DNA from 3 places in the Romboutsia sp. 1001216sp1 genome. Region 2 is predicted to be linked to each of the others. Evidence: riboswitches for the same ligand, from Rfam matches in the RefSeq annotation. Region 2 holds a riboswitch; each other region holds the start of a gene.
The links. Region 2 has a riboswitch for cyclic di-GMP ahead of ABHC41_RS06600 (response regulator transcription factor). Riboswitches for the same ligand answer to the same signal wherever they lie in the genome.
Positions count from the first base shown of each region.

Region 1 (2,281 bases), on a different contig from region 2:
TCTTCTTTGAACTTACTGTATAAAGGATGTGCCTTCGCTTCATTCTCTAAAGCAGTAAGTTTCTCTAAAGTCCCAAAATCAGGGTTTACTGTATTCTTATTACTGTCTGTAAATAGTTTATCCATTTTCTCTGATAAAGCATCTTCTTTATAGAACCTAGCTTCTGATATGAATGGTCTATTTTCATGGCACTCTTTAAATACAAACTTCAGTCTCTTAAAGTTTGTTGGGTTAAATTTAAATTGCATGAAGTCTTTAGTAACTTCTGCAGTACCGCTAGAAACTAATTTGAATGTATCCCCTTGAGAAGTTTCTGAAGCATATATTTCATACTTAGTAGGAAATCCTTTTTGATTTCCGCTTCTAGGTAATAATGCTATTCTATCAAGTTGTTCTATTTCATCAAAAGTGAATACCACTTCATTAGTGAAACCATTACCATTGCTTCTGTTTGTTTCCCAATGTGTATTAGGGTCACCATCATACATATATTCTATTTTTGTTGTAGAGTAAGTTCCACCATTTACTTGTGTATTAACGATGTGGTCTTTACCTAACATAAACTTGTCATCATAAGCTTTTTGGTTTTCAGTTCCATACCCTAATAACTTAGATACTTTAGTTTCAATAAAGTTAACCTCTTTGTTCTCTAGAACAAGTCTTGCATTATCTATATATTCTTTAAAGCTATCGCGGAATGGATGTCCTTCAGTTTCTTTCTCTAAAGTGTTTAATGCTTCAGGAGTTGCAAACTCTTTACTTACTTCATTCATGTTTGCATTAGTAAATAATCTTTCCATCTTATCTAGAATTCTATCCTCTTTATAGAACCAAAACTCTGCGGCACTTGCCCACTCGTCATGTGCTTCTACGAATTTGAATTTAACTCTCTTTGCTCTTACAGTATCAAATTTAAATTCAACCATTCCACCTGTAACTTTACTTCCTTCTATTTTTCCTGCTAGTTTAAAATCTTCACCTATTTCACTCTCTGAAACATATATCTCTGCACTAGTAGGATATCCTTTACCTTTAGCCCCGTCTTGTCTTGTAGCATAAGCTAATCTATTTATCTCGGCTATATCTTTAAACTCCACAATTACTTCATTTTTAAATTCATTTGTATTTCTAGTGTATGTTTCCCAATGTGTATTAAGTTTTCCATCTATAGCATTTTCTATCTTAGTTCCTGGGTAACTTCTTCCATTGTTTGTTATAGACTGTATCTCAACTCTATAAAGTTCATTATACTTAGCGAAGTTAGGATTGTTCTTAATTTTAAAATCACTAACTGTCATACTTTTAGAAACTTGTTCCTCTATCGCTAATGCTTTTTCCTTTATTACTTCGTTAGCAAAAACATTTAAAGTAGGTGTGCTGTTTGTTGCTATAACAGATATGGCCAATATTGATGCTATCTTTTTCTTCATAATATTCTCCCTCTTATATTATATGAATTTACAATAACTAAATATTTTACCCCAAATTTCAAAATATAGTCTTGCTATAGAGCTATAGTTGTTTTTATTAAATAAAAAACTACCCTTTATAAAGGGTAGTTGCCATCTAAAGTAAACATTATAAAACAATCTTACAATTATATCATAAGATAACTCTATAAAAACAAAGAATATCAATTCTTTGGCAACTGGCTGGCATAGTCTAATTTTACCTTAGCCCCTTTAGCTTTGCGTCGCTAGATTTCTCTAGGTTTGCTAATATGTAATTTTTAGTCATCTATATTAATTATACATAATTTTTTATAAATTAAAATAGTTTTTTTTAATTTAAAATAATTTTAATATATTTTTGAATATATTCTATTAAAGCAAATATTAATTATTACTACACAAAAATATTTATTAATTTTTATCTGTAATTAAGCTTCTAATATGAAATTTTTACCATTTAGGCTTTTTCCACTTATATTTATATATATGGTATAATAAGTGTAAAAATTTATACATTTTAATAAGGAGACATCTATGGATAAAATTGCACAAAACAGAGAATTTTTCAAAGCTGATTTTGAAATACTAAAACAGATAAAAACGGATAAACAAAAAGGAATACCCGCTCCTTCTTTCCAAAAAGAATATGATTCAAATTCTAATTTAATAGAGTTACCTCCTGTAAGCAAAGACATTTTAGTTAAACCTAACGTACTAGATTGTATAAATGATAGAAGAAGTATAAGAAAATATAGTGATGAAAAAATAAATTTATCTGAACTTTCGTATTTACTATGGGCTACTCAAGGAATCCAAACTGTAAAAGATAA
Region 1 covers NZ_JBDPHA010000003.1:95,710-97,990, forward strand. Annotated here, with positions in the region: gene ABHC41_RS04760 (NPCBM/NEW2 domain-containing protein) at 1-1,430, opposite strand, end outside; cyclic di-GMP riboswitch class I at 1,641-1,727, opposite strand; gene ABHC41_RS04765 (SagB/ThcOx family dehydrogenase) at 1,986-2,281, shown strand, end outside.
Region 1: it holds a riboswitch for cyclic di-GMP, as region 2 does, so the genes downstream of both, ABHC41_RS04760 (NPCBM/NEW2 domain-containing protein) here and ABHC41_RS06600 (response regulator transcription factor) in region 2, are expected to answer to the same signal.

Region 2 (2,281 bases):
ATTCAGATGAAAATAAAAAAATGATAACACTTATTACTTGTACTCCTAAATATGTTGGTACTCATAGGTTAGTAGTGAATGGATATATAGAGTAATTTTTTTTGGTACGTTAGGTATAATATACCATGGTCTAGTAAAAAACTATTGGGTGGAATAATGTAGTAGAAAAAGGGGGGGAAGAATATGAATATACTAATAATTTCAGAATCGTTTATATTAAAAGAAGCATTATCAACTTTATTTAAAGAAAAGTTTAAAAATATAAATATAAAAAAGGAAAAAGATGTTAAAAATTTAAGTAAAGATATAGGTATGTATGGCATGGCTATTATAGATATAAGGGAAAAGTGCAATTTTGATTTAAATATTATAAGCAATATAAAAGAAAATAATAAAAGAATAAAAGTAATAATTTATAATCTATATAAAGATGAAGAGATATGTATAAAATCTATAAGAAATGGAGCTGATGCATATATTACTGATATAGAGGATAAGGAAGATTTCGGATACATAATAAATAAGATAATGTCTGGTGGGAATTTTTATGATCCTTTTGTAGTTCAAAAGGCAATGAATAAAAAGGAATTTAATTGTAACAACGATATAACTATAAGAGAAAATGAGGTTATAGATGAAATAGCAAAAGGACTAAGTAATAGAGAAATAGCATCTAGGTTAGGGGTTACAGAGTATACAGTAAAAAAACATATAACTAATATTTTATATAAGTTAAATTTAAGAAATAGGCAAGATATAATAATATATATAAATAATTTAAGTTAAAAATGACGATTTATATATATAAATAATATAAAATGTATTTTTATGAAATAATATAGGAATTTATACTATAAAATGGAGAAGAGATTTTGTACAAAAAAATTTAATTTGTGATAATATTTATATATAAATATATTATTATTAAATTAATTAAAAAAACAAAATAAAGAAGCTTTGAAGTATATTCTGTATATGGGCACTTGGAATATATGGAGCTAGTAGTGCAACCGGCTATTTTAATTTATATATAGCTGGTTTTTTTATTTCTAAATTATTTTATGGGAGGAATATAAATATGGGTACATTAATAGTCTCAGAATCTTTTATGGTTAGAGAATCATTAGATAATTTATTTAGGTCTATTTACCATACTAAAAACATAGTAACAAATAGTATAAACGATATAGATAGAAAAAAGCTAATAGATATAAATTATATAGTGTTAGATATTAAAGAAAGCCAAGTAAAATTTCTAGATAAAATTACAAAAGATATAGAAAATAAAAAACTTATAGTACTAGACTTTGCTAAGAATGAGACTATATGCGAGAAAGCTATAAAAAATGGTGTAGATGGGTATATACTTAATATAGATAATAAAGAAGATTTTATATATAAGATAAATAGTATAAGAAAAGGAAAAAAATTTTATGATAGCGATCTTTTAGCAAATGTATTGGGCGGCAACAACTCAGATATAGAATTATTAACAGAGAGAGAAAAAGAAGTATTATACGCTGTTAGTAAAGGATATAGCAATAGAGAAATAGCACAAGAATTATTTATAACAGAGTATACTGTTAAAAAGCATATAAGCAGTATACTTTCTAAAATGAAATTTAGAAATAGAAAGGATATTATATTATACTTCAGGGACAAAGAGTTGGCTTGCTAAGTGACAAGGATTTTTTTATTAAAGGCGAGTAGTTGAATTAGTTATAAGAAAGAGGATGCACTAATTGGTATTGAACTTAAGGTCAAGTTATATAAAGTTGGATATGATATTAATGGTATTATTATTGAATTTTTAAGATAAATATAATAGCTATTACGAGGTAAAATTCGTAGTAGCTATTTTTATATATAATATGTACAGTTTTTTACAAAATATAATGTATGCCATATAGTAGACTAAGATTGAAATATTTTAATATAAAAACATATGAATGTAACTTACAAAGAAAGAATATTGGCAGGTACAATAGCATAAATTGTGTTTTGATTATTAATAATAAATATATATATATATATATATTTATTATTAATGGAGGTGATAAAAATTAAAAAAAGTACAAGGGCTTATAACATTAATATTATAATATTAATGACTACAAAATCAAACGCTATAAACATAAAATAATTCACTGATAAAGACATATACAACACATCAATAAAAATAAGCCAAGAAATCCAACAAGAAAAAATAGATACAATAATATTAATAAACGAAAAATCAACAGTAGATGCAATCATAGCAACACCATTAGCCACAATATAT
Region 2 covers NZ_JBDPHA010000005.1:34,063-36,343, forward strand. Annotated here, with positions in the region: gene ABHC41_RS06590 (class D sortase) at 1-95, shown strand, start outside; gene ABHC41_RS06595 (response regulator transcription factor) at 184-786, shown strand; cyclic di-GMP riboswitch class II at 942-1,025, shown strand; gene ABHC41_RS06600 (response regulator transcription factor) at 1,079-1,678, shown strand.

Region 3 (2,281 bases), on a different contig from region 2:
ATATTATGCAATTTAGGGATGGCATATCTAAACAAAGGTGATATAGATGATGCTATATATTATATAGAAAGAGCTTATGAATTAGATCCACAAGATGAAATTACAGTGGCATGTTTAAGAGAACTTGATAAATATAGATAAAAAATAAGTTAAAATTTACTATAAAAAAATCTAAAATTGACTTTAACTAAATTAAAGGGTATAATAAATCACTGAGATTATATAATTATATTCAAAAGTTAAAATTAGGAGCGAAGAAGTATACCTTGTATATGGGCACTTGAGGTATATGGAGTTAATAGTGCAACCGACTATTCAGATAATATTTAAATATTATTCGAATAGTCTTTTTTATTTTAAGATACAAGTTTATTGATAAGACATTAATGAAAATTAAATGAAAGCTAACAATTTTATATAGCATAAATGCGAACAAATTAAAATAATTAAAAGGACATAAATACATATAAGCTAAAAATAGGAATGAAGAAGTATACCTTGTATATGGGCACTTGAGGTATATGGAGTTAATAGTGCAACCGACTATTCAGATAATAAATCATTATTATCTTGAATAGTCTTTTTTATTTTAAAATAAAAGTTTATTGATAAGACATTAATGAAAATCAAATGAAAGCTAACAATTTTATATAGCATAAATGCACACAAAGCAAAATTATTAAAAGGGCATAAATACATATAAGCTAAAAATAGGAATGAAGAAGTATACCTTGTATATGGGCACTTGAGGTATATGGAGTTAATAGTGCAACCGACTATTCAGATAATAAATCATCATTATCTTGAATAGTCTTTTTTATTTTAAAATAAAAAGATTTAAAAAGGGTGGTGAAATTTATTGAAAAATAAATACAAGTTAGGAAAAAAAATAATATCGATACTTACGTCAGTACTAATGGTTATAAATGTGTTAATTAATACACATTTTGCGTATGCTGAAGAAGTTAAGACAGATAATCAAGGGGATACAATAGAAGTATCTATAACATGTGATAAAAAAGAGATTGAGCCTGGAGAAAAATTGAATTTTAAACTAGAGTATAAGGCTAAATATGGTCCAGGGAGTATAAAACCAGGTGATACTATAGAATTTGAAATGCCTAGTTGGCTTGAAAGATTTAGCTTTAAATTCCCCCCAGAGCATTTTAAAAGTGTACAAATGGAAGGTAATAAAGTAGTAGCAACTTTTGGGGATGATGTTTATGATGCAATAGGAGGATATGTTAATGTATCAGCATATGCAGATAAAACGGAAGAAGTAGATAATCAGAAGATAGAGGTATGGGTTGATGGAAAACCAGTTACTAGCATAGAAATAGCTATAAAACCATCTAATGAAACAGAGCCTATAATAGATAGACAGATTCTTAAAACTATAAATAATTATGACCATGTAGATTCAGATGGAAATACGGTAGGAAATATATATTATCCAGTACTAGGAAAAACTCAACAATATAGAGTATATGTTAATGAGAAATTTTCAAATATATCAAATGCAGTATTAACAGATAATATGCCTGAAGGAATGGAGCTTATACCAAGTTCTGTAAATGTAATTAAAATAGAAAGAGATAGCGCAGAAACAGATGTCACAGATAGCTTAAATATAAGCAAATCATCTAATAGGCTTAGTATAAACTTTGGAAATATTAAAGATAAATATATTGTAACTTATAAGACAAAGATTACTCAAAATTTGAGTTCTTATAAGAATACAGCAGTATTTAATAAAAGCGATGGTAAGTTAAATAGTACTGTTATATTAAAACAAAAAAATGAAGCAAAAGATGTTATAAGTAAGTATAGTTATACCTCTGCTAAAAATTCAGAAGGTAAAAATGTAGCATCTATGAACGAAAATGTAAGATATAGAATAGATATTAATGAAAATAGGTCAAATCTTAAAAATGTAACTTTAAATGACTTTACACCTAAAGGAATGGAACTTTTAAAGGACAGTATAAGTATAGGTAAATACAATAAAGATGAAAGCTTTGAGTGGGTAACAGATCAATTTAAAGATAAAATAAACACTAATAATGGAAATTTAACTATAAATTTTGGAAACGTAGATGATTACTATATTGTTTGTTACGACATGAAGATTACAAATGTTGAAGATTCATACTCAAATACTGCAAAGTTATCATACAATGGAACTAGAAATAGTGTTGATGATACGGTTAAATATGAATACAATGCAGGAGCTATAAATGCTCACAAATCTGTTGATAAGACTAAATTAGAAAAAGATGAT
Region 3 covers NZ_JBDPHA010000006.1:88,754-91,034, reverse strand. Annotated here, with positions in the region: gene ABHC41_RS07705 (tetratricopeptide repeat protein) at 1-141, shown strand, start outside; cyclic di-GMP riboswitch class II at 239-321, shown strand; cyclic di-GMP riboswitch class II at 471-552, shown strand; cyclic di-GMP riboswitch class II at 704-785, shown strand; gene ABHC41_RS07700 (SpaA isopeptide-forming pilin-related protein) at 860-2,281, shown strand, end outside.
Region 3: it holds a riboswitch for cyclic di-GMP, as region 2 does, so the genes downstream of both, ABHC41_RS07700 (SpaA isopeptide-forming pilin-related protein) here and ABHC41_RS06600 (response regulator transcription factor) in region 2, are expected to answer to the same signal.